Regions from separate parts of the Lysinibacillus sp. 10T31 genome, predicted to be linked through region 1. Evidence: riboswitches for the same ligand, from Rfam matches in the RefSeq annotation. Region 1 holds a riboswitch; each other region holds the start of a gene.
What was found. Region 1 has a riboswitch for S-adenosylmethionine ahead of AC1DCY_RS14905 (bifunctional homocysteine S-methyltransferase/methylenetetrahydrofolate reductase). Riboswitches for the same ligand answer to the same signal wherever they lie in the genome.

Region 2: linked by a shared signal. The riboswitch ahead of AC1DCY_RS05260 (methionine ABC transporter ATP-binding protein) and the one ahead of AC1DCY_RS14905 (bifunctional homocysteine S-methyltransferase/methylenetetrahydrofolate reductase) in region 1 are both predicted to bind S-adenosylmethionine.
Region 3: linked by a shared signal. The riboswitch ahead of AC1DCY_RS18415 (Na+/H+ antiporter NhaC family protein) and the one ahead of AC1DCY_RS14905 (bifunctional homocysteine S-methyltransferase/methylenetetrahydrofolate reductase) in region 1 are both predicted to bind S-adenosylmethionine.
Region 4: linked by a shared signal. The riboswitch ahead of AC1DCY_RS18955 (O-acetylhomoserine aminocarboxypropyltransferase/cysteine synthase family protein) and the one ahead of AC1DCY_RS14905 (bifunctional homocysteine S-methyltransferase/methylenetetrahydrofolate reductase) in region 1 are both predicted to bind S-adenosylmethionine.

What each region holds. Positions count from the first base shown of each region.
Region 1 covers NZ_JBFTHS010000023.1:48,126-51,336, forward strand. The annotation lists gene AC1DCY_RS14900 (protoporphyrinogen oxidase) at 1-1,256, shown strand, start outside; SAM riboswitch class I at 1,382-1,480, shown strand; gene AC1DCY_RS14905 (bifunctional homocysteine S-methyltransferase/methylenetetrahydrofolate reductase) at 1,801-3,211, shown strand, end outside.
Region 2 covers NZ_JBFTHS010000006.1:79,511-82,721, reverse strand. The annotation lists gene gcvH (glycine cleavage system protein GcvH) at 1-368, shown strand, start outside; gene AC1DCY_RS05270 (toprim domain-containing protein) at 555-896, shown strand; gene AC1DCY_RS05265 (thioredoxin family protein) at 913-1,215, shown strand; SAM riboswitch class I at 1,280-1,384, shown strand; gene AC1DCY_RS05260 (methionine ABC transporter ATP-binding protein) at 1,581-2,609, shown strand; gene AC1DCY_RS05255 (methionine ABC transporter permease) at 2,599-3,211, shown strand, end outside.
Region 3 covers NZ_JBFTHS010000033.1:44,663-47,873, forward strand. The annotation lists gene crcB (fluoride efflux transporter CrcB) at 487-849, shown strand; gene AC1DCY_RS18405 (fluoride efflux transporter FluC) at 846-1,175, shown strand; gene AC1DCY_RS18410 (hypothetical protein) at 1,206-1,553, shown strand; SAM riboswitch class I at 1,786-1,892, shown strand; gene AC1DCY_RS18415 (Na+/H+ antiporter NhaC family protein) at 2,001-3,211, shown strand, end outside.
Region 4 covers NZ_JBFTHS010000036.1:400-3,610, forward strand. The annotation lists gene AC1DCY_RS18955 (O-acetylhomoserine aminocarboxypropyltransferase/cysteine synthase family protein) at 143-1,444, opposite strand; SAM riboswitch class I at 1,561-1,673, opposite strand; gene AC1DCY_RS18960 (hypothetical protein) at 1,918-2,172, shown strand; gene AC1DCY_RS18965 (glycerol-3-phosphate acyltransferase) at 2,208-2,840, shown strand; gene AC1DCY_RS18970 (DASS family sodium-coupled anion symporter) at 3,028-3,211, shown strand, end outside.

The sequences.
Region 1 (3,211 bases):
AGCTTCACTCTGCATATGAACAAGGGTTCATCATGGAAACAGGAGCGGATTCTATTGTAGCGCGTCATAAAGGTGTCATGGAGTTAGTAGAGGAACTAAATTTCGAACAAAATCTTGTGTATAACGAAACAGGTATTTCATATATTTACACAAATAATGAGCTACATGCCATCCCAGCAGACTCAACATTCGGAATTCCTATGAGCTTACAATCTCTTGAGGAAAGCACGCTTGTATCAGAGGAAGGTAAAAAAGAAGCATTAAAGGATTTAACAATGCCAAATGAAAGATTTACAAAGGAAAGCTCGATTGGGGAATTTTTAACGTATTATTTAGGCGAGGAGCTTGTTCAAAACCAAATAGCGCCTGTACTTGCAGGTGTATATTCTGGAGATTTAAATCAACTTTCAATTGCTTCTACTTTACCGTACTTAATCGATTACAAAAACGATTACGGTAGTATTATTAAAGGCTTCGATGCAAACAGGGAACAATTTGTGAAAGCCGCCAATAAAAAATTTATTTCATTTAAAAATGGTTTATCTTCACTAATTGATCGACTTGAAGAAACGTTAACGGATGTAGAAATTATAAAAGGGATTGCCACTACTAGTGTTAAAAAGCAGGAGAATCTATACGCTGTTACGTTAGCAAACGGTAAAATGATTGAAGCGAATCATGTTGTATTGGCACTGCCAAATGAAGCGGTACAAAGCTTATTGCAGGATGAATCTTTGAACTGTTATTTTGAACAATTTAATACTGCATCCGCCATTACGATTTATTTAGGATTTGATGTACCCGATAATAGATTACCAGCAGATGGAACAGGCTATATTGTGTCACATAATTCGGATGTTATATGTAATGCAGCAACGTGGACAAGTCGCAAGTGGAAACACACCTCAGCAGAAGGGAAATTACTGGTGCGACTTTTTTATAAGAGCATTAACCCTGAGTATGAGAGATTGCGTATGATGACAGATGAAGAGTTAGCAGCTGTTGCTCTAGAGGATGTAAGAAAAAGCTTGGGGATTGAGGAAAAACCAACTGTTGTTGACGTAACAAAATGGATCGACCAGATGCCGAAGTACGACTTGGCACATCGTGAAGCGTTGCAAGGTCTCTTACGAGAGCTCGAGAAAAACTATCCAAATTTATCAATAGCGGGATGCTCTTATTTTGGAGTAGGCATAGGTGCATGTATTCAAAATGGTAAAAAAATTGGTCAGGAGCTTGTAGAAAAGCTATCGTAATTGTTTGATATAAATCAAAATATTATAAATTTCGTAAAAATTATCCTTCGTTCAGTGAAATAGTCTTGACTCTATCGTTCGTAAACGATATGATTCTTTTAATTATTTAAAAAATTCATACTAAATTCTTATCAAGAGAAGCAGAGGGACTGGCCCTATGAAGCTTCAGCAACCAACTTATTGTCAGGTGCTAAATCCAGAAGACCGTGTGTCGAAGATGAGAAGGAAAACAATTACGAAACGTAAAAGCCTTCTTTTTTTATGAAAGAAGGCTTTTTTATTTTAACTTCTTTCAGCTGAAAGAAGTTAAAGCCTCCGGCGTATGTCACGGAATCGGAAAGGAGTTCTTAGAGGATGTTAGCCTAAAAATCATCGCATCCATGTGATAACGGCTAACTGACCTGCATCGGTAAAAATGCCACGTCCTGTGGCATTACCGAAATGACCGACATCGTGGCCCTCGTGCAGGCCTAAGCACAAAGCCGATTCCGGACGCAATTATTGCGAGGCATAATTGATAGAAAAAGGAAGAGAGGTTAGTTTTATGGGATTGCTTGAAAGGTTAAAAACGCATGTTCTTACAGCAGATGGTGCAATTGGTACGGTTTTATACGGCTATGGCTTGGAGTACTGTCATGAGGAAATGAATGTACAGAGACCTGAATTAATTGAAAAGATTCATAGAGAATATATTGCAGCTGGTGCTGATATTATTCAGACGAATACTTACGGGGCTAATGCCATAAAATTAGCCCGCTATGGATTGGAATCTCGTGTACAGCAATTTAATGAAGCCGCTATAACAATTGCAAAACGAGCAGCGGCAGATGGTGGACAATTTGTTTTAGGTACTATTGGGGGGATCCGTGGCATTCGTAAAAGTGACGCAACGTTAGAGGAAATTTTAGCAACCGTTGATGAGCAGGCAACTGTTTTACTGGCAGGAAATCCAGATGGTCTTTTACTTGAAACTTATTATGATTTTGAAGAGCTAGCAGCGACTTTAACAATGCTACGAGCTAAAACGAAATTACCGATTATTGCTCAAGTTTCTATGCACGAACCCGGAATTTTGCAAAATGGAATGAGCTTAAATAACGCCTTACATAAACTTGAATCGTTAGGTGCTGATATCGTAGGTGTTAACTGCCGCTTAGGCCCTCACCATACTATACAAGCATTTGAAGGTGTAGAGCTTCCTGAGAAGGCATTTATGTCAGCGTATCCGAACGCCTCTCTTCTTGATTTGGAGGATGGGCGTGTCGTTTATGAGTCGGAGGCAGATTATTTTGGTCGAGCAGCTGTAGAGCTTCGTGATCAGGGGGTACGTTTAATTGGTGGCTGTTGTGGTACGACACCAAAGCATATTGCTGCAGCGAAAAAGTACTTAGAGGAGCTATCCCCGGTTGAGGAAAAGTATGCAAAGCCAGAAAAAGTAGAGATTGTCCGTGAGGCAGAGCCAGCAAATTATGAGCCATTACATGAAAAAGTAAAACGTGAACGCTCAGTTATTGTAGAGTTAGATACACCAAGACATTTAGAAATTGAAGGCTTTATTGAAGGAGCAAAAAAAATATATGAAGCGGGCGCGGATGTAGTCATGATGGCAGATAATTCACTCGCTTCTCCAAGGATTAGTAATGTCGCAATGGGAGCCTTGCTGAAAGAAACACACGGGGTACGCCCGTTGACACATATAACATGCCGAGATCGTAATTTAATTGGTCTTCAATCACATTTAATGGGATTAAATGCACTAGGGATTCATGATATTTTAGCAGTTACTGGAGATCCGACAAAGGTAGGCGATTTCCCAGGAGCAACTAGCGTTTACGACGTATCTTCTATGGAGCTAATCCAATTAATAAAACAGTTAAATGAAGGTGTATCGTTCTCAGGGAAACCACTTCGTAAAAAGGCAAATTTCTCTGTAGCGGCTGCGTTTAATCCCAATG
Region 2 (3,211 bases), on a different contig from region 1:
AAGACTTACGTTACTCTGAAGAGCACGAATGGGTAAAAGTAGAAGATGGTAAAGTACGTATCGGTATTTCTCATTTCGCACAAGCTGAACTTGGAGATATCGTTTTCGTTGAACTTCCACAAGTTGGCGACGAAATCAAAACTGATGATCCATTCGGTAGCGTAGAATCTGTTAAAACAGTTTCTGAATTATACGCACCAATCTCAGGTACAGTAGTTGAAGTAAATGCAGATTTAGAAGATAGCCCAGAATTCGTTAACGAATCACCATATGAAAAAGCATGGATGATCGTTGTAGAGCCTGCTGATGCTTCAGAAATTGAAAAGCTTATGACAGCTGAGCAATACGAAGAAATGATTGCTGAATAAGACAAGCCTGAAATAGAAAAACGTCGGAAACTACCGACGTTTTTTATTATCTTCAACCATCCTGCCACTATAGCTGGTAAGGTAAATACAAGTATATTCCCTTATTAATAGGTATCTAACTGTATCGACGACAAGGTTTATTGATATAATGAATTATAAGGGATATGTCTAAATGGGGGTGGCGTGATGTTCGATGGAAAATGCTTAATTGTCGAAGGCCGATCGGATAAACTTCAAATCGAACCTATTTTAAATGAAGACGTAAAAATACTTTGTACAAATGGTACAATTGGTGTGCATCAATTAGAAGAGCTACTCGATCCATATGAGGGTTGTGAGCTTTATACATTTTTTGATGCAGATACATCGGGTAATAAGCTAAGGGCATTAATGGACAGACATTATCCAGAGGCTGAGCATTTACGTACGATGCCAACGTATAAGGAAGTTGAGACAACTCCGAGGAAAGTGTTAGCGACGATATTGCTTCGTGCACATTTCTCAATCCATAATGAATATATTTTGTAAGGTTGCGTGAAAAAAGATGGAAGAATGGTCAAAAGAGCAGTGGGACGCGGCTGTCCAATCCGGTGAAAAGGCTGCCTTTTATTTATATACGCCAATGTGTGGGACGTGTGCAGTTGCATCGAAAATGATGATGGTTGTTGAGCAATTGCTGCCACAGTTAAAGATTGGTAAAGCGAATATAAATTTTATAGAGCAAATAGCTTATGATAATAAAATCGAAAGTGTACCATGTTTACTCGTATGTGAAGGCGGAGAAGTGACAGAAAAGGTTTATGCCTTTCAATCCGTACCATATTTATACGAATTGTTAAAAAACTAATTGACTGAATATTAATCGCATGGTAAAGTAACAAATATATTAAAAAAACAATAAATATATCGAACTCTTATAAAGAGCGGCGGAGGGAAGTGCCCTATGAAGCCCGGCAACCATCACAATTGTGAAAAGGTGCCAAATCACCCAAAGATTTATCTTTGACAGATGAGAGAACGGTTTAGCGTATAAGTTACGTGACCCCTTCTACTTGTCTATAAGTGAAGGGGTTTTTTAATTCTTTCAGCGGGTTTCCAAACACCTGTACCTGTCGCTACGCTTTCGCGCAATAAACATTTGTTGGCCTAAAGCCTCCGGACGCAATTATACCGAGGCATAATTGATATGAAATGAGAAAAGGAGAATTCGCTATGATCAATCTTCAAAATATTACGAAGAAATACAAAACCGCGAATGGCGAATTAACAGCAGTCAAAGACGTCAATCTTTCTATTAATAAAGGTGAAATTTTTGGCATTATCGGCTATAGTGGCGCTGGTAAAAGTACAATGATTCGCTTGTTAAACGGTTTAGAAAAGCCTACATCAGGTACGGTGACGGTTAACAATCAGGAATTTTCATCCATAAAGGGGCYGAAGCTCAGGGATGCTAGACAAAAAGTCAGTATGATTTTCCAGCATTTCAATTTACTTTGGTCTAGAACTGTTGCAGAAAACATCGCTTTCCCACTAGAAATCGCAGGCGTTCCAAAGGCAAAACGTGAAGCACGTGTGAAAGAATTGATTACACTAGTTGGCTTGGAAGGACGCGCAGAAGCATATCCATCACAACTATCAGGGGGACAAAAGCAACGTGTAGGTATCGCTCGTGCACTTGCTAATAATCCAGAGGTATTGTTATGTGATGAGGCCACATCCGCACTCGATCCGGAGACAACAGATTCTATCCTTGATCTACTTGTCGATATTAACGAACGATTAGGTCTAACGATTGTGTTAATCACACATGAAATGCACGTTATTCGTAAAATTTGTCATCGTGTAGCGGTTATGGAAGCTGGAGAAATTGTAGAACGTGGTGAAGTATTACAAGTATTCCAAGCTCCACAAGCAGCCATTACGAAAAAATTTGTTTCTCAAATTACAGATACGAAGGAAACACAGGAAACTGTGACACAAATTAAAGCAAATTACCCTAATGGACAACTTGTTAAGCTAATCTTTGTAGGAGAAAAAACAGAGCAGCCTGTCATTTCACATCTTGTGAAACAGTTTGATGTAGAAGTAAGTATTGTACATGGTAATATTTCGCAAACGAAAAATGGAGCGTACGGTACACTTATTGTGCAAATTGATGGCTCAGAGGCAAATGTTGCTGCTGCACTTAGCTACTTAAATACAGTCGAAGTACAAACGGAGGTGATTGCAAATGCTAACTAGTCTTTTTCCGAATGTCGACTGGGAAAAAATGTGGGACGCTACGTATGAAACATTGTATATGACAACAATTTCTACGGTCATCACATTTATACTTGGATTAGTGATTGGAATCTTATTATTTTTATCAAGTCCCAACCAACTATGGGCCAATAAAATTGTGAACTTTTTAACAGGATCAATCGTTAACATTTTCCGTTCGATTCCATTTATCGTATTGATTATCTTATTAATTCCATTTACGAAATTTTTACTTGGCACAATTCGTGGCGCAGATGCTGCTTTACCAGCCTTAATTATTGGAGCTTCCCCATTCTATGCACGAATGGTATTAATTGCCTTACGCGAAATTGATAAAGGTGTTATTGAAGCAGCTCGTTCAATGGGTGCTAAAACGTCAACGATTATTTGGAAAGTATTAATTCCAGAATCGTTACCAGCGCTTATTTCTGGTATTACTGTAACGGCTGTAGCACTTGTCGGCTATACTGCGATGGCAGGTATTATCGGTGCAGGTGGTCTAGGAAACTTAGCATTCTTAGATGGTTTCCAACGTAATCGCACAGATGTAACTTTAATGGCGACTATATTAATCTTAATAGTTG
Region 3 (3,211 bases), on a different contig from region 1:
ATTATTATTATTATTTAGTAATTTATTATTTAGTAATTAATTATTAATTAGTAGTGACGGTTAATCCGTTAGCGGGTTTTCCGTCAATGGAGTAACCGTTATCGGATTTTCAGTCGGCGGTGTAATAGTATTTGAATACTAAAGAGTTTCTCGATCAGAACTACTGAGATTAATGCCTCCTTGTTAGTTATATACATATTAAGAGATGATATAGGGACATCAACTACGAAGTATTTTGGCAGGAAATATAAGAATCTTAGCAGCCGATATAATAAAATAATATTCAAGAAATCAAAATAAACTATAGAACGAAAACATTTGAACCAAAGCTGGTAAAACGGTATAAGATATAATAAAAAAATCATGTCATTTTAAATTTGAGCACTCTTTGATATATTTGAATCCATAGAACTATAGAAATATATCTAAAGTGGGTATCTCATGATACACTTTTCAATATAGACATTTTAGTTAGGAGTCTTTACATTGAAATCATTTTTAGCTGTTGGAATTGGCGGATTTTTGGGTGCCATCTGTCGATATAGCCTTGGTCTGGCACTTTCAAATAACGGTGGTTTTCCATTTGCGACACTTTGCATAAACATAATTGGTTGCTTTTGTTTAGCATGGCTATTTACAACGTTTACAAAGCGTACGCCTATAATTTTAGGAATTGGTACTGGCTTTTTTGGTGCCTTTACAACCTTTTCGACATTCTCTTTAGAGACGCTATTACTTTTGCAGGATAGTAAATGGCTACAAGCGGTTCTTTATATTTTAGGGAGTGTTTTTGGCGGTTTAGCTTCTGCATGGCTAGGATTTAAGGTAGCAAAGGGGCGCATCGTATGATAATTATTGGCATCGGTGGCTTTTTGGGTGCACTAACAAGATTTTATCTAGGAAAATTGATTGTCCATACATACCCATGGGCAACATTTTTTATTAATATAACGGGTTCTTTTGCGCTTGGCTTTCTATTTGCATTACATCCAACTGATTGGATTTGGCATTTTATAGGGCTTGGTTTTTTAGGAGCCTATACGACTTTTTCAACATTTGGTTTTGAATGTTTGCAGCTCTTTGAGCAGAAAAAATGGAGACAAGCAATTATTTATATAGGCACTACAGTTTTATTCGGTTTACTTTTCGCGACACTTGGCTTTTTCCTTGGGTAGCAGCATTTATGAGAAACTAGAGGTGATTTTTTGACACAGCCATCCATTGAACAATTAGAAGCGCTCGAAGCTGAAATTGAACAAACACTATACACTTTAATCGACCTAGAACTAGAAGAAAACTTTCCGGAAATGAATACACGCTTTGCACAATTGCTTGCAAAGGTTCAAGCAGCTCAGTTAATTGATTATAAACTTGATGTCCTCGTTGACCCTCAAGCATTTGCTACAGAAACATGTATTCTACTAAAAAGTTTAATAGAGGCAAAGGCTAGACCACATAAAAGACAACGCCTCCTAACACATCGTATGATTTTAAAAATATGGCTACGGAAAAATCAACGCTTTATGAATGAATTTTTACCCCAAATGTTTTAGGCGCCTCTCGATCTCTCAAGGGCGCCTTCTTTTATATTTACTTCTTTTAAGTCCCCTTCAATTGTTACACCAAATTTCCACAGCAGTACAAAAAATCGCAGTTCACTATCCCCTGTTACTTGTTCAAATTCCTTCTTAAATATTTCAGAATATAGCTTTAATTAAAAATATGTTGCAAATATTGATTTTTTATTATAATATTTATTATTGTGAAAAAAAATAATATATTTGCTTCTTATCAAGAGAGATGGAGGGACTGGCCCGATGATATCTCGGCAGCGGAACTTATGATTAAGTTACTGTGCCAAATCCAGCAGGCAAAGGCTTGATAGATAAGAGGAGTGTTTTATAGATATAAGGCCTCTTCTTGTTGTTACAAGAAGAGGCCTTTTTTCGTAAAAAAGAATGGACAAAAGACGTGTCCAATTTTATTTTTTGGAGGTAGACATGAAGAAAGAGAATCCATGGGCGTTGATCCCATTTGTTGTTTTTTTGATTTTATTTATTGGCTCAGGGGTTATTACAGGTGATTTTTACGCCTTCCCTGTCATTGTAGCCATTACCATTTCAGGCGCTGTGGCTTTGGCGATGAATCGAAAAGAATCGTTTACGCAAAAGGTTGATATTTTTTGCAAAGGCGCAGGAAATTTAAATGTTATGCTGATGGTTATTAYTTTTCTCTTGGCTGGTGCCTTTTCAGCGGTAGCAAAAGGCATGGGGGCAGTGGACTCCACTGTAAACTTTGCTTTATCGGTCGTACCACCAAACCTGCTTGTCGTAGGCTTGTTCATCATTGCCTGCTTTATCTCCCTATCGATGGGTACATCGGTAGGAACGATTGTTGCACTGGCGCCAATTGGAGTTGGGATAAGCGAGCATATCGAACTTTCCATGGCTTTAGTAATGGCAGCGATTGTTGGCGGTTCGATGTTTGGCGATAATTTATCCTTTATTTCAGATACAACAATTACTGCCGTTCGTTCACAAGGTGCACAAATGAAAGATAAATTTAAGGTGAATTTTTGGATTGTGTTGCCGGCAGCTATTGTAACGAGCATTATTTTAGGGATTATCACAATGGGTGAGACGGCACAAGTGGAACATTTAAGCTATAGTTGGATAAAAATTGTTCCCTATGTTTTGGTTATTATTTTAGCGTTAGCTGGAATGAATGTTTTCCTTGTTCTGGTATCTGGGATTGTTCTCGCCGGGGCTGTTGGCTTAGCGGATGGCAGCTATAATTTAATGAGCCTTTTTCAAAAGATCGGCGAAGGAATGTCAGGCATGTATGAAATGGCATTTCTTGCGATACTAATAGCTGGAATGGTGGAGGTTATTAAGTTTAACGGAGGGATTGACTTTCTTCTTCACCTTGCAACAAAAAGGATTAAATCGAAAAAAGGTGCTGAATTTGGCATTGCCGGCCTAGTGGGCTTAACAAATTTATCTACGGCTAATAATACGATTGCTATTTTAATTGCTGGTCCGCTTGCAAAAAATATTGCTGAACAGTATGGGATTGAGCCGAAAAAGTCCGCAAGTATATTAGATATTTTCTCCTGTACGATCCAAGGCCTTCTACCATACGGAGCCCAATTCCTGGCAGCCGCAAGTGTAGCCGGAATATCACCTGTGAGCATGCTGCAATACTCTTTCTA
Region 4 (3,211 bases), on a different contig from region 1:
TGGTATTAATTTTAAACTATTTCATTACTCTCACCAAATGAGGTGAGCGGATGATGTAGCAACGTTTGACGCATTACCGAATGAGGCCTATCGAATGAGAAAATACGTAAACGCTACAACATTAGCCAATGTATTTTATTTATTAAGCTTCTACTTCTTGTTGTGAAGCTGTTACTTGTTCAATTGCTTGTTCTAAATCTGCAATAATGTCCTCTACTGCCTCTAAACCGATGGATAAGCGAATGAGCGACTCGGTTACGCCAGTTTGGATTAGCTCCTCAGCTGACAGTTGCTGATGTGTAGTAGATGCTGGATGAATAATTAATGATTTGGCATCCCCTACATTTGCTACGTGCGAGAATAATTTCACACTATCAATTAATTTACGCCCTGCTTCACGTCCACCTTTAATACCAAATGTAAGCACTGAACCGAAGCCATTTTTCAAATATTTTTTAGCTAAATTATGGGTAGGGAAATCTTCTAAGCCGTTGTAATTTACATATTCCACAGATGGGTGGTTTCGTAAATATTCAGCTACCGCTAATGCATTTTCATTGTGTTTAGGGATACGTAAATGAAGCGTTTCTAAACCTTGTAATAAATTAAATGCTGCATCTGCACTTAATGTTGGACCAAAGTCACGTAGTAATTGCACACGCAGTTTTGTGGCAAATGCTGCATCTGCTGTGTCAATACCATAACGCAAACCGTGATAAGAAGCATCTGGCTCAGTAAAGCCCGGGAAACGTCCACGAGTCCAATCGAACTTCCCTGCATCTACTACAACACCACCTAAAGTTGTTCCATGACCACCAATCCATTTTGTTGCGGAATGAACAACGATATCTGCACCGTAGTCAATTGGTGTAGAGCCATATGGTGAAGCAAATGTGCTATCAATAATTAATGGCAAGCCGTTTTCATGTGCTATATTTGCTACTGCTTCAATATCTAGTACCTTTAAACTTGGGTTACCGTAAACTTCAGCGAACACTGCCTTTGTTTTATCAGTAATAGCAGCTCGGATATTTTCTGGATTTGTTTCGTCTACAAAAATCGTTTTAATACCGTAGTTTGGTAGTGTGTTGGCGAATAAATTATAAGTGCCTCCGTATAAAGAGCTACCTGCAACAATTTCATCACCTGCCCCTGCAAGATTTAAAATGGAAAATGCGATAGCTGCTGCACCAGATGAAAGTGCTACTGCTGCTGTACCGCCTTCTAATAAAGCGACGCGTTTTTCAAAAACATCTACAGTTGGGTTTGTAATTCGTGTGTAAATATTGCCGGCTTCCTCTAAGGCAAAAAGACGTTGCGCATGAGCAGTGTCTTTAAAAACGAACGCCGTTGAGCGATATACCGGTACTGTTCGTGACCCTGTTACCGGGTCTGGCTCTTGGCCACCGTGTAACAGTAATGTTTCTGGTTTAAATTTTGTCATTGTATACCTCCAAATGGTTATTTTTTTACGATGGTACCGGAGATGAGGAGGATTTTTCAGTAGAAAACAAAAACCCTCTTCAGCTAAGAAGAGGGTTGCGGTTGCAAGTTTTCCTCCCCTTATCTGCCAGATCCAATAAGAATCTGTAGGAATTAGCACCTTAGCAAGTTCATCACTTACTGGTTGCCGGGCATCATAGGGCCTATCCCTCCGCCGCTCTTGATAAGAGTATATGAGATTCAATTTCCATCGTTGTTACACAGTATAAACATAGACTTTTTCTCTGTCAACACTAAAATTTTATTTTTTCCGAAACTTCTGTCTGCTTTTTTACGTAATACGAACGCATACACTATTTTAGGTATTTAATTGTTTTATCACCAAAATGTGGGGTTGATTTCCGTTCCGACTGGGCGCTTTCTTGGGGGCGTCCGATAAGCCGCTTCACTCGCGGTGCTCGCTCGGGCCAACAGATGTTTTTTGCGCGAAAGCGAAGTGGCAGCAGCAAATGTTTTTTGCGCGAAAGCGAAGCGGCAGCAGCAAATGTTTTTTGCGCGAAAGCGAAGCAGCAGCAGCAACAACACGATGTTGGTCACGAAGGCGTTATCACAGGACGTGATGGTTTTAGCCTTCGTTCCTCTATCGCTAATCCCCCAAGGAGTCGCCCAGTCTCCACTCCAATCAGCTTCATGGCATATGTTATAACAAACATCATTCCTAACTTTTAATGATGAGCCTATTTTATTTTGAAAGGAGGATTTTTATGATAAAAGCCATTATCATTTTTCTTCTTGTTGGTTATTTGATTGGCTGTATTCACGGCTCTAAAGTTGCTCAGTTTTTATCCGGAGTAGATTTAAAAAAGACTGGTCATGGCAATGCAGGTGCCTCTAATGCAACACTTTCCCTTGGCTGGAAATACGGCATATTAGTTGCACTGATCGATATCGGCAAAGGCGTTGCAGCTATAATCGGTGTACATGTTTATTTAGCAGATATCACACAATTAACAGAAGTACAAGTTTGGCTCTTCATCTATATTGTAGCTGCCGGTGTCATTCTAGGTCATAATTTCCCATTTTATATGGGCTTCAATGGCGGTAAAGGAACTGCTTCAATCATAGGAATATTACTTGCGATTGATTGGAAAATTGGCTTATTCGCACTCATTTTATTTGTTATTTTATCTTTCGTGACAAATTATTTAATTATCGGTGTACTTGAATTTTATCTCGTTTTCTGTACAGCCACATATTTATGGATTCCTGGAACAGTCCCAACGATTATAGCCCTATCACTTTTTGGTATAGCAATCATTTTGCATATCGAAAATATTAAGCGGTTGATGATGGGAACTGAGCCTAAAGTGACTTCAGCATTCAAAAAGAAAAAATAATATCTTTTGGATATTTTTGTCTTTTCTATGGCCATATATTTTCTCGCAACTGCCCATTATCGCTATAAATAGAGGGTATTTCACATACTAGTTTTTTTACAATAAATAGACAAATTAACTTTCTTAATAAAGCATTTTACTAGCCGATGGGAAAATTACAGTCATGTTTAAGAAAGGATGAAAATGTATGTCTACTTCTGTACAAGCAAAACCGAAACGTAATTTGAAACCACTCTGGATTGGATTAGCCTTCGCTTCATTAATCATCATTACTTTTTTACCTAACAACGGCGATTTACCTGTAGCCGGCCAACGTGCTTTAGCTATTTTAGCTTTTGCGGTTATCCTTTGGGTTACAGAAGCAGTATCCT